3 regions of the Scandinavium lactucae genome follow, and region 1 is predicted to be linked to each of the others. Evidence: predicted binding sites of a transcription regulator. Region 1 holds the regulator's gene; each other region holds the start of a gene.
The links. The regulator CRP, encoded in region 1, controls carbon source genes, mostly activating them, when cyclic AMP is high. The targets are predictions, from matches to a motif close to ATGTGANNNNNNTCACAT.
Positions count from the first base shown of each region.

Region 2: the regulator CRP is predicted to act here: its motif matches at 1,940-1,957, upstream of yrbN (protein YrbN).
Region 3: the regulator CRP is predicted to act here: its motif matches at 1,421-1,438, upstream of udp (uridine phosphorylase).

Region 1 covers NZ_JAWXRD010000003.1:188,645-193,594, reverse strand. Annotated here, with positions in the region: gene SIK69_RS05175 (phosphoribulokinase) at 6-875, shown strand; gene SIK69_RS05170 (OsmC family protein) at 929-1,333, opposite strand; gene crp (cAMP-activated global transcriptional regulator CRP) at 1,640-2,272, shown strand; gene SIK69_RS05160 (YccS/YhfK family putative transporter) at 2,328-4,400, shown strand; gene argD (bifunctional acetylornithine/succinyldiaminopimelate transaminase) at 4,397-4,950, opposite strand, start outside.
Region 2 covers NZ_JAWXRD010000029.1:221,274-226,223, reverse strand. Annotated here, with positions in the region: gene pnp (polyribonucleotide nucleotidyltransferase) at 1-865, shown strand, start outside; gene nlpI (lipoprotein NlpI) at 973-1,857, shown strand; gene yrbN (protein YrbN) at 1,964-2,041, shown strand; gene SIK69_RS11590 (DEAD/DEAH family ATP-dependent RNA helicase) at 2,034-3,989, shown strand; gene mtr (tryptophan permease) at 4,144-4,950, shown strand, end outside.
Region 3 covers NZ_JAWXRD010000033.1:66,855-71,804, forward strand. Annotated here, with positions in the region: gene SIK69_RS14695 (hypothetical protein) at 1-450, shown strand, start outside; gene SIK69_RS14700 (dienelactone hydrolase family protein) at 496-1,305, opposite strand; gene udp (uridine phosphorylase) at 1,563-2,324, shown strand; gene rmuC (DNA recombination protein RmuC) at 2,481-3,932, shown strand; gene ubiE (bifunctional demethylmenaquinone methyltransferase/2-methoxy-6-polyprenyl-1,4-benzoquinol methylase UbiE) at 3,999-4,754, shown strand; gene ubiJ (ubiquinone biosynthesis protein UbiJ) at 4,767-4,950, shown strand, end outside.

The DNA.
Region 1 (4,950 bases):
TAGTTATGTCTGCCAAACATCCGGTGATCGCCGTGACCGGCTCCAGCGGCGCGGGAACCACCACCACCAGCCTCGCTTTCCGTAAAATCTTTGCTCAACTCAATCTGACCGCTGCGGAAGTGGAAGGCGACAGTTTCCACCGTTACACCCGCCCAGAAATGGACATGGCGATCCGCAAAGCGCGCGATATGGGCCGACACATCAGTTATTTTGGCCCGGACGCCAACGACTTCGGCCTACTGGAACAGACGTTTTTGACCTATGGCCTGAATGGCAGCGGGCAGTCGCGTAAATATCTGCATACCTACGATGAGGCAGTGCCGTGGAATCAGGTGCCGGGGACGTTTACGCCGTGGCAACCGTTACCTGAACCCTCAGACGTGCTGTTTTATGAAGGCCTGCACGGCGGGGTTGTAACCCCACAGCACGACGTGGCGAAACATGTCGATTTGCTGGTCGGCGTGGTACCGATTGTGAACCTCGAATGGATCCAAAAGCTGACGCGTGACACCAGCGAACGGGGACATTCTCGTGAAGCCGTCATGGATTCGGTAGTCCGTTCGATGGAAGATTATATCAACTTCATCACCCCGCAATTCTCACGCACCCACATTAACTTCCAGCGCGTACCCACCGTGGACACCTCCAACCCGTTCGCGGCGAAAGGGATCCCCTCGCTCGATGAAAGCTTTGTGGTCATCCATTTCCAGAATCTGGGCGATATTGATTTCCCCTGGCTGCTGGCGATGCTGCAGGGTTCATTCATTTCTCATATGAATACATTAGTGGTGCCGGGCGGGAAGATGGGACTGGCTATGGAGCTGATTATGTCGCCGCTGGTAGAACGGCTGATGGAAGGCAAAAAGATAGGTTGATGTCACCCGATAAACAGTAGGCCCGGTCAGCACAGCGCCACCGGGCTGGGCGCTTATCCTTCGACCACTTCAAACGAATGGGTAATTTTCGCCGCTTTCTCCAGCATCAGCGCCACCGAGCAGTATTTCTCAGCGGACAAATCCACCGCACGCGACACCGCGGCTTCTTTTAGCTCTTTGCCGGTGACGATGAAGTGCAAATTAATGTGGGTAAACAGACGCGGAGCTTCTTCACGACGCTCAGAGGTCAACTTCACCTCACAATCGGTCACGTCATGACGCCCCTTTTGCAGAATCGATACCACGTCAATCGCGCTGCATCCGCCCGCTGCCATCAGCACCATTTCCATCGGGCTTGGCGCTTTGTCACCAGAGTTACCGTCCATCATGATTTGGTGGCCAGAAGCAGACTCCCCCAGGAAGGTTAAACCCTCAACCCATTTCACACGCGCTTGCATAATTGTTAACTCCAGAGTTGCAATTTTCCTGACAGATTACGCGCACATAACAATTCTCGCAACGGAAGGCGACGTGCGTCATGCTGAAGCGAGACACCAGGAGACACGCGGCAAAAGCTATGCTAAAACAGTCGGGATGCTACAGTAATACATTGAAGTACTGCATGTATGCAGAGGACATCACACTACAGGCTGCAGTAAAATCCGACAGCCGACTTCCCAGGCACAGGGAAGGATACGATTGCAAAGCCAGCGGCAGTGTTTTGTCTGCCACTGGAGACAGCTTATAACAGAGGATAACCGCGCATGGTGCTTGGCAAACCGCAAACAGACCCTACCCTTGAATGGTTCTTGTCTCATTGCCACATTCATAAGTACCCATCGAAGAGCACGCTGATTCACCAGGGTGAAAAAGCAGAAACGCTGTACTACATCGTGAAAGGCTCTGTTGCAGTACTCATCAAGGATGAAGAAGGTAAAGAGATGATCCTCTCTTACCTTAACCAGGGCGACTTTATCGGTGAGCTTGGCCTGTTCGAAGAAGGTCAGGAGCGTAGTGCCTGGGTTCGGGCGAAAACCGCTTGTGAAGTGGCCGAAATCTCCTACAAAAAATTCCGTCAGCTTATCCAGGTCAACCCGGATATTCTGATGCGCCTCTCCTCCCAGATGGCGCGTCGCCTGCAGGTCACCTCTGAAAAAGTGGGCAACCTGGCGTTCCTCGACGTAACCGGTCGTATCGCGCAGACGCTGCTGAACCTGGCGAAACAGCCTGATGCTATGACCCACCCGGACGGTATGCAAATTAAAATCACCCGTCAGGAAATCGGTCAGATCGTTGGCTGTTCACGTGAAACCGTGGGCCGTATTCTGAAAATGTTGGAAGATCAGAATCTGATCTCCGCCCACGGTAAAACTATCGTGGTCTACGGTACCCGCTAAGCCAGATTAACGGCGTATTGCCCTGGGGCAGTACGCCGTTTTTGTCTCTCCCCTCATGTGGCGCAGGCTGATTTATCACCCGGAAATTAACTACGCACTGCGACAAACGCTGGTGCTCTGTTTACCCGTGGCTATCGGTCTGGCTTTGGGGTATCTCAAGTACGGTCTGCTGTTTTCATTGGTTCCCGCCTGCTGCAACATTGCCGGGCTGGACACGCCCCACAAACGCTTCTTCAAACGGTTGATTATTGGCGGTTCGCTGTTTGCGGGCTGTAGCCTCGCGGTGCAGTTGTTACTGGCGCGTGACGTACCGCTGCCCATTATTCTGAGCGGGTTGGCGATGCTGCTCGGCGTTACCGCCGAAATCAGTTCTCTGCACGCGCGCCTGCTGCCCGCTTCGCTGATTGCCTCGATCTTCACCCTCAGCCTGGCAGGCAATATGCCAGTGTGGCAGCCGCTGCTGATTTACGCTCTCGGCACCCTGTGGTACGGCCTGTTTAACTGGTTCTGGTTCTGGATGTGGCGCGAACAGCCGCTGCGCGAATCCCTGAGCCTGCTCTATCGCCAGCTGGCGGATTATTGTGAAGCCAAATATAGCCTGCTGACCCAGCATACCGATCCGGAAAAAGCGCTGCCGCCACTGCTCACTCGACAGCAAAAAGCCGTCGACCTGATTACCCAGTGTTACCAGCAAATGCACATGCTGGCCGCCAACCAGAATCACGAATATAAGCGCCTGCTGCGCGCCTTCCAGATTGGCCTCGATCTGCAAGAACATATTTCGGTCAGCCTGCACCAGCCCGCAGAAGTGCAGAAACTGGTGGAACGCAGCCATGCTGAAGCGGTGATCCGCTGGAATGCGCAAACCATCGCCGCCCGGCTGCGGGTGATGGCCGATGACATCCTCTATCACCGTTTTCCGCAGCGCTTTAACATGGATAAACAAATTGGTGCTCTGGAAAAAATTGCCCATCAGCACCCGGATAATCCCGTCGGCCAGTTTTGCGCCTGGCATTTCAGCCGCATCGCCCGCGTATTGCGGATGCAACGCCCGCTGTACCCGCGCAATCTGATGGCTGATAACGAACGCCGTCTGCCGGTTTTCGCCGCGCTGAAAAGCTACCTGTCGTTTAAATCTCCGGCGCTGCGAAACGCGGCGCGAATCAGCGTGATGCTGAGCATCGCCAGCCTGATGGGAGCGGCGCTGAATCTTCCGAAACCGTACTGGATCCTGATGACCGTCCTGCTGGTAACGCAGAACGGCTACGGCGCAACGCGAGTGCGAATTTTTCACCGGGCCGCGGGCACGCTGGCCGGGCTAGTGATTGCCGCTGGCACCTTGCACTTCCACGTACCGGAAGGCTACACCCTGGCGTCCATGTTATTGATTACCCTTGCGAGCTATCTGATCATTCGTAAGAGCTACGGTTGGGCCACCGTGGGCTTTACGGTCACCGCGGTGTACACCATTCAGCTACTGACGCTCAACGGCGAACATTTCATTCTCGCCCGTCTTGTCGACACGGTAATTGGTTGTCTGATTGCCTTCGGTGGAATGGTCTGGCTGTGGCCGCAGTGGCAAAGTGGGCTCCTGCGTAAAAATGCCCAGCAGGCGCTGGAGGCCGACCAGGATGCCCTGCGGCTGATCCTCAGTAGCGACCCGCAGGCACCCACCCTGGCGTATCAGCGAATGCGTGTGAATCAGGCGCATAACGCGTTGTTCAACTCGCTGAATCAGGCGATGCAGGAACCGGGCTTTAACTCACATTATCTGGAGGACATGAAACTGTGGGTAACGCACAGCCAGTTTATCGTCGAGCATATCAATGCCATGACCACGCTGGCGCGCGAACACAACATGCTGACCAACGATTTGGCTCAGCGTTATTTACAGTCCTGCGAAATTGCGTTGCAACGCTGCCAACAGCGGCTGGAGTATGACGAGGCGGGAGGTAGCGGGGATGCGAATATCATGGAGTCTACGGACACGATGACGCATGGACCGCTCAGCACCATGGAACAGCATCTACAACGTATTCTGGGGCATCTGAACACCATGCACACCATCTCTTCAGTGGCATGGCGTCAGCGCCCACATCATGGGATTTGGTTGAAGAAGCGCGCTTAGCTTTTCACGACCTTCTTCACCGCAGCGGCAAAACGCGTCATCCCCTCGTCAATATCCGCCTCTTCCACCACCAGAGAAGGGGCAAAGCGCATTACGTCCGGCCCGGCGTTGAGCACCATTACACCTTCATGCGCGGCAGCGTGGAGGAAATCGCGTGCGCGGCCTTTGTACTGCGGCTTCAGCTCAGCGCCAATCAGCAAACCCATGCCGCGTACATCGCTGAAAACATCCAGCTCGGCGTCGATCTGTTGCAGATGCTTCACAAAACGCGCGCGCTTTGCATTTACGCCGTCCAGCACTTCTGGCGTGTTAATAATGTCAAACGCCGCCCCAGCCACCGCGCAGGCCAGTGGATTACCGCCATAGGTCGACCCGTGCGAACCGACGTGAAATGCGCTGGCTATCTCTTCGGTGGTCAGCACGGCGCTCACCGGGAAACCGCCGCCTAACGCTTTGGCACTGGTGAGAATATCCGGCGTCACGCCGTAATGCTGATAGGCAAACAGCGACCCGGTACGCCCCATGCCGCTCTGCACTTCATCAAACACTA
Region 2 (4,950 bases), on a different contig from region 1:
CGTTCGTGTGGTTTCTGAAATCACCGAATCTAACGGTTCTTCTTCCATGGCTTCCGTATGTGGTGCTTCTCTGGCACTGATGGATGCAGGCGTACCGATTAAATCTGCAGTAGCAGGTATCGCGATGGGTCTGGTGAAAGAAGGCGAGAACTTCGTGGTTCTGTCCGACATTCTCGGCGACGAAGATCACTTGGGCGATATGGACTTCAAAGTTGCGGGTTCCCGCGAAGGTATCTCTGCACTGCAGATGGATATCAAAATTGAAGGCATCACCAAAGAAATCATGCAGGTTGCTCTGAACCAGGCCAAAGGTGCGCGTCTGCACATTCTGGGCGTGATGGAACAGGCTATCAACGCACCGCGTGGTGACATCTCTGAATTCGCACCGCGTATTCACACCATCAAGATCAGCCCGGACAAGATCAAAGACGTTATCGGTAAAGGTGGTTCTGTTATCCGTGCGCTGACCGAAGAAACCGGCACCACCATCGAAATCGAAGATGACGGTACCGTGAAAATCGCAGCGACCGACGGTGACAAAGCGCAGTACGCTATTCGCCGTATCGAAGAGATCACCGCTGAAATCGAAGTGGGCCGCATCTACAACGGTAAAGTCACTCGTATCGTAGACTTCGGTGCATTCGTTGCTATCGGTGGCGGTAAAGAAGGTCTGGTCCACATTTCTCAGATTGCCGACAAGCGTGTTGAGAAAGTGACTGACTATCTGCAGATGGGTCAGGAAGTACCGGTTAAAGTTCTGGAAGTTGATCGCCAGGGCCGCGTACGTCTGAGCATTAAAGAAGCGACTGAGCAGACTCAGCCAGCCGCCGCGCCAGAAGCGCCGGCAGCGGAACAGGGCGAGTAAGGTTGCCATTAGCCCTCCGCTTTTACGGAGGGCGCATTCCGGGCAGGACGCTTGTTAGCAGCCGGGGAACAGGACGTTCATCCAATTGTTGTCTTCGGGAGTGGGAAATGAAGCCTTTTTTGCGCTGGTGTTTCGTTGCGACAGCACTCACGCTGGCAGGATGCAGTAATTCTGCCTGGCGCAAGAGTGAAGTCCTGGCGGTGCCATTGCAACCGACTTTACAGCAAGAAGTGATTCTGGCACGTATGGAACAAATTCTTGCCAGTCGGGCTTTAACCGATGATGAACGCGCACAGCTTTTATATGAGCGCGGAGTGTTGTATGATAGTCTCGGTTTGAGAGCATTAGCGCGTAACGATTTCTCGCAAGCGTTGGCAATCAGACCCGATATGCCTGAAGTATTCAATTACTTAGGCATTTATTTAACGCAGGCAGGCAATTTTGATGCTGCCTATGAAGCGTTTGATTCTGTACTTGAGCTTGATCCAACTTACAATTACGCATATCTGAACCGCGGCATCGCGCTTTATTACGGTGGTCGCGCAAAGTTAGCGCAAGATGATCTGCTGGCGTTTTATCAAGACGATCCCAATGATCCTTTCCGTAGTCTGTGGCTTTATATCGTTGAGCGGAAGCTCGATGAGAAGCAGGCTGTCGTAGCACTCAAGCAGCGCTATGAAAAATCGGACAAAGAGCAATGGGGATGGAACATTGTCGAGTTCTACCTCGGTGACATTAGCGAAGCAACGCTGATGGAAAGACTGAAGGCAGACGCAACGGATAACACCTCGCTCGCTGAGCATCTCAGTGAAACAAACTTCTATTTAGGTAAGTACTACCTAAGTCTGGGGGACAAGGACAGCGCTACGGCACTGTTCAAACTGGCGGTTGCTAACAACGTTCATAACTTTGTTGAGCACCGATACGCATTGTTGGAATTAGCGCTCTTGGGCCAGGAGCAAGACGACCTGGCAGAATCGGACCAGCAATAGCTGACGAACAACTCAGCCCATAATCTTTTTTGATTGCCATCATCTTTACGGGTGAGGGCTTTATTGTTCGTTAATTCACCAAATTTGAGCCGGTTCACACTTTTCAATGAAAATTGCAGGTCAATTTCACGATGAGTTATGTAGACTGGCCGCCATCTACGAGGCACGTGTACTACATGACTGATACCATCGAGACTACTACTATCGAAACTACTTTTTCTGATCTGGGGCTGAACGTCTCCATCCTTAAAGCCCTGAACGATCTGGGTTACGAAAAACCTTCTCCAATCCAGGCAGAGTGTATCCCACATCTGCTCGGTGGCCGTGACGTACTGGGTATGGCCCAGACCGGTAGCGGCAAAACTGCAGCGTTCTCTTTACCGCTGCTGCATAACCTTGATCCAGAGCTGAAAGCACCACAGATTCTGGTGCTGGCACCGACCCGCGAACTGGCGGTTCAGGTTGCTGAAGCCATGACGGATTTCTCTAAACACATGCACGGCGTAAACGTGGTTGCCCTTTACGGTGGCCAGCGTTATGACGTACAGCTGCGCGCCCTGCGTCAGGGTCCACAAATTGTCGTGGGTACCCCGGGCCGTCTGCTCGATCACTTAAAACGTGGCACGCTGAACCTGTCCAGCCTGAAAGGTCTGGTCCTGGATGAAGCGGATGAAATGCTGCGTATGGGCTTCATCGAAGACGTTGAAACCATTATGGCGCAGATCCCAGAAGGTCATCAGACCGCGCTGTTCTCTGCGACCATGCCAGAAGCGATTCGTCGTATTACCCGTCGCTTCATGAAAGAACCACAGGAAGTCCGCATTCAGTCAAGCGTGACGACCCGTCCTGACATCAGCCAGAGCTACTGGACTGTATGGGGCATGCGTAAAAACGAAGCACTGGTTCGTTTCCTGGAAGCGGAAGATTTTGATGCGGCGATTATCTTCGTACGTACCAAAAACGCGACTCTGGAAGTGGCTGAAGCGCTGGAACAAAGCGGCTATAACAGCGCAGCGCTGAACGGCGACATGAACCAGTCCCTGCGTGAGCAGACTCTGGATCGTCTGAAAGATGGTCGTCTGGACATCCTGATTGCTACCGACGTTGCGGCCCGTGGCCTGGACGTTGAGCGTATTAGTCTGGTTGTTAACTACGACATCCCGATGGATTCAGAATCCTACGTTCACCGTATTGGCCGTACCGGTCGTGCGGGTCGTGCGGGTCGTGCGCTGCTGTTCGTTGAGAACCGCGAGCGTCGTCTGCTGCGCAACATCGAACGCACTATGAAGCTGACCATTCCAGAAGTTGAACTGCCAACCCGTGAACTGCTGAGTGAGCGTCGTCTGGCTAAGTTCTCCGCTAAAATCCAGCAGCAGCTGGAAAGCAGCGACCTGGACATCTACCGCGGCCTGCTGGCAAAAATTCAGCCTTCTGCTGAAGAAGAGCTGGATATGGAAACCCTGGCTGCAGCACTGTTGAAAATGGCTCAGGGCGAACGTCCACTGATTCTGCCACCAGATGCACCGATGCGTCCTAAGCGTGAGTTCCGCGATCGTGACGAGCGTTTCGACCGCAATGACCGTGCACCTCGCGGTGACCGTAACGACCGTGGCCCACGTGGCGACCGTCCAGAGCGCAGCGGCGAAGACCGTCCACGTCGCGAACGCCGTGACGTTGGTGATATGCAGCTGTACCGCATTGAAGTGGGCCGTGATGATGGCGTTGAAGTTCGTCACATCGTTGGCGCTATCGCTAACGAAGGCGACATCAGCAGCCGTTACATCGGTAACATCAAGCTGTTCGGTACCCACTCGACTATCGAGCTGCCGAAAGGTATGCCGGGCGAAGTGCTTCAGCACTTCACTCGTACCCGCATCCTGAACAAACCGATGAACATGCAGCTGGTCGGTGATGCCGTGCCGCACACCGGTGGTGGCGAGCGTCGTGGCGGCCCTGCTGGTGGTCGTGGTGGTTTCGGCGAGCGTCGTGAAGGCGGTCGTAGCGAAGGTCGTCGTTTCAGCGGCGAACGTCGTGAAGGTGGTGCAGGCCGTTTCAGCGGTGAGCGTCGCGAAGGTGGCCGTGCGCCGCGTCGTGATGATGCGCCAGTACGTCGTCGTCCTACCGAAGCGTAATTGCCGAGTTTAAAACTACGGTTATGTACGTAAAGTAAACGATACAGCCCCGGTATTTATTATCGGGGCTTTTTTTATTTCAATTGTACTCGTGTACTGGTACAGTGCTGCGCATTAACACGGATATGAATTCTTTTTCTGGAGAGCAGGCGCTATGGCGACATTGACCACCACAGCAACCCGGCCGTCATTGATTGGCGGAGTGGTGATTATCGGCGGAACGATTATCGGGGCGGGAATGTTCTCGCTGCCAGTGGTAATGTCCGGGGCGTGGTTCTTCTGGTCGCTGGCGGCGCTGGTGTTTACCTGGTTCTGTATGCTGCATTCCGGGCTGATGATCCTTGAGGCGAACCTCAACTACCGGATTGGTTCCAGTTTTGACACTATCACCAAAGATTTACTGGGCAAGCGCTGGAATATCATTAACGGACTGTCGATTGCCTTCGTACTCTACATTCTGACCTACGCCTATATCTCGGCGAGCGGGTCAATTCTGCATCACACCTTCAGCGAAATGTCCCTGAACGTGCCCCCGCGTCTGGCGGGACTGGGCTTCGCGTTGCTGGTAGCGTTTGTGGTATGGCTCAGCACCAAAGCGGTCAGCCGCATGACGGCTATCGTGCTGGGGGCGAAGGTCATCACCTTCTTCCTGACGTTTGGCAGCCTGCTCGGGCATGTGGGATCCCCAACGTTGTTTAACGTGGCTGAACAACACGCGACGTACCTGCCGTATTTACTGATGACGCTGCCATTCTGTCTGGCGTCGTTTGGCTATCACGGCAACGTGCCGAGCCTGATGAAATACTACGGTAAAGATCCGCGCACCATCGTGAAGTGCCTGGTCTACGGCACGTTGCTGGCGCTGGGTCTGTACGTTATCTGGTTGTTGGGCACGATGGGCAATATTCCACGTCCCGAATTTGTCGGGATCGCGCAGAAGGGCGGGAACATTGATGTGCTG
Region 3 (4,950 bases), on a different contig from region 1:
ACAGCATCAAGCCAAACCCTCTCTGAAGACGATCTACAAGAAATCCAGGAAGCACTTGATATTCCCCTGTCGGGGTCTGCTGACCTTTTTACCGCTGCGGACTTTTGCGGCACCCTGGTCAGCGTAATGGTGGAGTGTGGGGACAAATACTACCGACTGGCGCTATGCGGGCGCTTATCACACGCGCTGACAGTACTGCGTCAGCGTTGCGTGGACGCCATGCCAGACTGGGTGGTCAGCCAACTGACGGTGGAAACGGTCCCGTTATCCACCTTGCCGGAGAGCTGGCAGGACACCGATCTGCTGCTGGATTATGCCCAGGCATTAACCCTGACATTAAGTGGCGGCACGCTTCTGGCGAAAAACGGTCAGGATCTGGCGGGTTTACTGCACGATGTGGTGTATTTTCTGGTGGATGAACTCAAATCCCCGCGGTTCGAAAAAGCCTAAATAGTGAGTTTTTGCCCGGCAGTTGCCGGGCAATCAAGGCTCTGTTTAGCCTTTCTTCCCGCCGTACTGCGCAAACCACGCCAGCATTCTTTGCCAGCCGTCTTTGGCCGACTCTTCGTGGTAGCTCGGACGATAGTCGGCGTTAAACGCGTGTCCGGCTTCCGGGTAAACAACAATATCTGCTTTGGCGTTTGCCGCCCGCAGCGCCTGACGCATGGTCTCCACGCTCTCCAGCGTAATGCCCGTATCCTGGCCGCCGTACAGGCCGAGCACTGGCGCGGTCAAATCGATCGCGATATCAACCGGATGCTTCGGTGAATTCAGCGATTTTTCACCCACCAGTTTGCCGTACCACGCCACCGCCGCTTTCAGCTGTGGATTATGCGCCGCGTACAGCCACGCTATGCGGCCGCCCCAGCAAAAACCGGTGATCAGCAGGCGATTGGCGTCGCCGCCGTTGCGCGAGGCCCAACTGGCAACGTGGTCGAGATCTGCCAGCACCTGAGCATCAGGCACTTTCGACACCAGGCCGCTGAACAGCGTCGGGATGTCAGCATAGTCATTCGGATCGCCCTGACGGAAATAGAGCTCCGGCGCAATTGCCAGATAGCCTTCACCCGCCAGACGACGGCAGACGTCGCAGATGTGCTCGTGCACGCCGAAAATTTCCTGCACCACAATCACCACCGGCAACGGGCCGTCGGTATTTTTTGGCCGGGCATGAAACGCAGGCATGTTTTCACCCTGCGACGGGATTGACGTTTCCCCAGAAACGATCGCGTCTTCCGGGGTCACGATAAGGGTTGAGGCGTGAGGTGCTGCAGCCGGTGCAAAGCCGGGTTGTTTATCTGTCATGGTCTTCTCCGTACCCATCGATTTAGCGCAGTGATAAATATAGTCCGCAGGTTAACAATTCACAGTGCCAGAAAACGGCTATCTTATGTGCAGTGGTTATCATTACCGCTTGTTAATGTGATGTGAATCACTTTTTATAAGAAAACTAATGCAAACATTTTCACTCATAGTGATGATTGTCACGAAAATGTGTCCAAAGCTTCGGTAGAGTACGTTTTTGCTTCTGCTGACAACTCGACCCAGAGAGGAGTTTTTATATGTCTAAGTCTGATGTTTTTCATCTCGGCCTCACCAAGAACGATTTACAAGGGGCAACGCTCGCTATCGTCCCGGGCGATCCGGAGCGTGTGGAAAAGATCGCCGCGCTGATGGACAAGCCGGTTAAGCTGGCATCGCATCGTGAATTCACCTCCTGGCGTGCAGAGCTGGACGGTAAAGCGGTTATCGTGTGTTCCACCGGTATCGGCGGTCCGTCCACCTCGATTGCAGTAGAAGAGCTGGCCCAGCTGGGCATCCGTACTTTCCTGCGCGTGGGCACCACCGGTGCTATCCAGCCGAACATTAACGTCGGCGACGTGCTGGTCACCACCGCCTCCGTACGTCTGGACGGTGCCAGCCTGCATTTCGCCCCGATGGAATACCCGGCGGTCGCTGATTTCGCCTGTACCACCGCGTTGGTTGAAGCGGCAAAATCCGTCGGCGCGACCACTCACATCGGTGTGACCGCGTCTTCCGACACCTTCTACCCAGGCCAGGAACGTTACGACACCTTCTCCGGTCGCGTGGTGAACCGCTACAAAGGCTCGATGGAAGAGTGGCAGTCGATGGGCGTGATGAACTATGAAATGGAATCCGCCACCCTGCTGACCATGTGTTCCAGCCAGGGCCTGCGCGCGGGCATGGTTGCGGGCGTTATCGTTAACCGCACTCAGCAAGAAATTCCGAACGCGGAAACCATGAAGAAAACCGAAAGCCACGCGGTGAAAATCGTGGTCGAAGCGGCACGTCGCCTGCTGTAATTCCTCTGCTTTATGAAAAGGCCGACGTGTTCGGCCTTTTCTTTTTTGCGTGCATCCTCGCAGGAAAACCCTTTTAAACTGGACATTTATACAGCACAATTCACAATTCTACGTTGTGTCGGTATTGTGCCGATAAGTTGTTGAGCAGGGGGAGCCGTGGATATTTCAATCATCATCAGCGCAGTGGCTGCACTGATTGTCGGGGCCGCATTTGGCTGGCTGGCAAGCAAATCACATGCCGACCGGCTTCGGGCTGATTTCATCGAAGAGCGGCACGATCTCGATATTGAACTGGCGGCGGCGAAACAACAGCTGGCGCAAAATGCCCACTGGCGCGATGAATGCGAACTGCTGAATAACGAACTGCGTAACCTGCGGGAGATTAACACCTCGCTGGAAGCCGATCTGCGTGAAGTAACTACCCGCCTCGAATCGACCCAATTGCACGCCGAAGACAAAATTCGCCAGATGGTGAACAGCGAACAACGCCTGAGCGAGCAGTTTGAAAACCTCGCCAATCGTATTTTTGAGCACAGTAATCGCCGGGTTGATGAACAGAATCGCCAGAGCCTACACGGATTGCTCTCGCCGCTGCGCGAACAGCTCGACGGCTTCCGTCGCCAGGTGCAGGACAGCTTCGGCAAAGAGGCGCAGGAACGTCACACCCTGGCTCATGAAATTCGTAATCTTCAGCAGCTTAATGCGCAAATGGCCCAGGAAGCGGTCAACCTGACCAAAGCGCTGAAGGGCGATAACAAAACCCAGGGCAACTGGGGGGAAGTGGTCCTGACGCGCGTTCTGGAGGCATCTGGCCTGCGGGAAGGCCACGAATACCAGACTCAGGTCAGTATCGAAACCGATACCCGTGCCCGAATGCAGCCTGATGTGATCGTGCGTTTGCCGCAGGGCAAAGACGTGGTGATCGACGCCAAAATGACGCTTATCGCCTACGAGCGATTCTTTAATGCAGAAGAAGATTACGTGCGTGAAGCCGCGCTGCAGGAACATATCGCCTCGGTACGCAACCATATTCGTCTGCTGGGCCGTAAAGATTATCAGCAGCTACCGGGCCTGCGCTCGCTGGACTATGTGCTGATGTTTATCCCGGTGGAGCCTGCGTTCCTGTTGGCGATTGATCGACAGCCAGACCTGATTACCGAAGCGCTCCGAAACAACATCATGCTGGTCAGCCCAACCACGCTGCTGGTGGCGCTGCGCACCATTGCGAACCTTTGGCGCTATGAGCATCAGAGCCGTAATGCCCAGCAGATTGCCGATCGCGCCAGCCGCCTGTACGACAAAATGCGGCTGTTTGTCGATGATATGTCGGCGATCGGGCAGGGGTTGGATAAAGCTCAGGATAACTATCGTCAGGCCATGAAAAAACTCGCCTCCGGGCGCGGAAACCTGCTGGCGCAGGCAGAATCCTTCCGGGGGTTAGGCGTTGAAGTGAAACGTGAAATTAATCCTGACTTGGCCGAACAGGCGACGGCGCAGGAAGAGGCGTTTGACCCCGACAACAGCGCATTCAATGACGATGCGGCACGCTTGTCGGCCTCTGATGAACCGTCTGAAACTGAGGCGCATCGCGTTTCCCGGCACGGTTGAAACGTAGGGGAAATGCGCCCAATCTGTTACACTCCAGGTACATTTTCTTGATAGGCAGACATTGAGATGGTTGAGGATTCACAAGAAACGACGCACTTTGGCTTCCAGACAGTAGCCAAATCGCAGAAAGAGGACATGGTGGCGCATGTATTCCATTCTGTTGCCGCTAAGTATGATGTTATGAACGACCTGATGTCGTTCGGGATCCATCGCTTGTGGAAGCGCTTTACCATTGACTGCAGCGGCGTCCGCCGTGGGCAAAAAGTGCTGGATTTAGCAGGCGGTACTGGCGACCTGACGGCGAAATTCTCTCGTCTGGTGGGCGAAACCGGTAGCGTCGTGCTGGCTGATATCAACGAATCGATGCTCAAAATGGGCCGCGAAAAGCTGCGCAATATCGGCGTGATTGGCAATGTGGAATACGTGCAGGCCAACGCGGAAGCGCTGCCGTTCCCGGACAACACGTTTGACTGCATCACCATTTCCTTTGGCCTGCGTAACGTTACCGACAAAGAAAAAGCGCTGCGTTCTATGTATCGCGTGCTGAAACCGGGCGGACGTTTGCTGGTGCTGGAGTTCTCCAAACCCATCCTCGATCCATTAAGCAAAGCCTATGACGCCTACTCATTCCATGTGCTGCCGCGTGTGGGGGAATTAGTGGCGAAAGACGGCGAAAGCTATCGCTATCTGGCGGAATCCATCCGTATGCATCCCGATCAGGACACCCTGAAAGCGATGATGCAGGATGCCGGTTTCGACAATGTGGATTACTACAACCTGACGGCCGGTATCGTCGCGTTGCACCGCGGGTATAAGTTCTGACAGGAGTTTGCCATGCCTTTTCAACCTATGGTCACTGCGGGCATTGAAGGTGTGCTTAACACCTTTTTGTGGCGCGAACGTGCGCTCAAACCTGCCCGTCAGCGTCTGCTGGGCAAGGTGCTGCGCGTTGAGCTAAAAGAGTTCACGGCCCCGTTGGTGCTGGTTTTCAGCGAGCAGCAGATTGATGTCCTGAGCG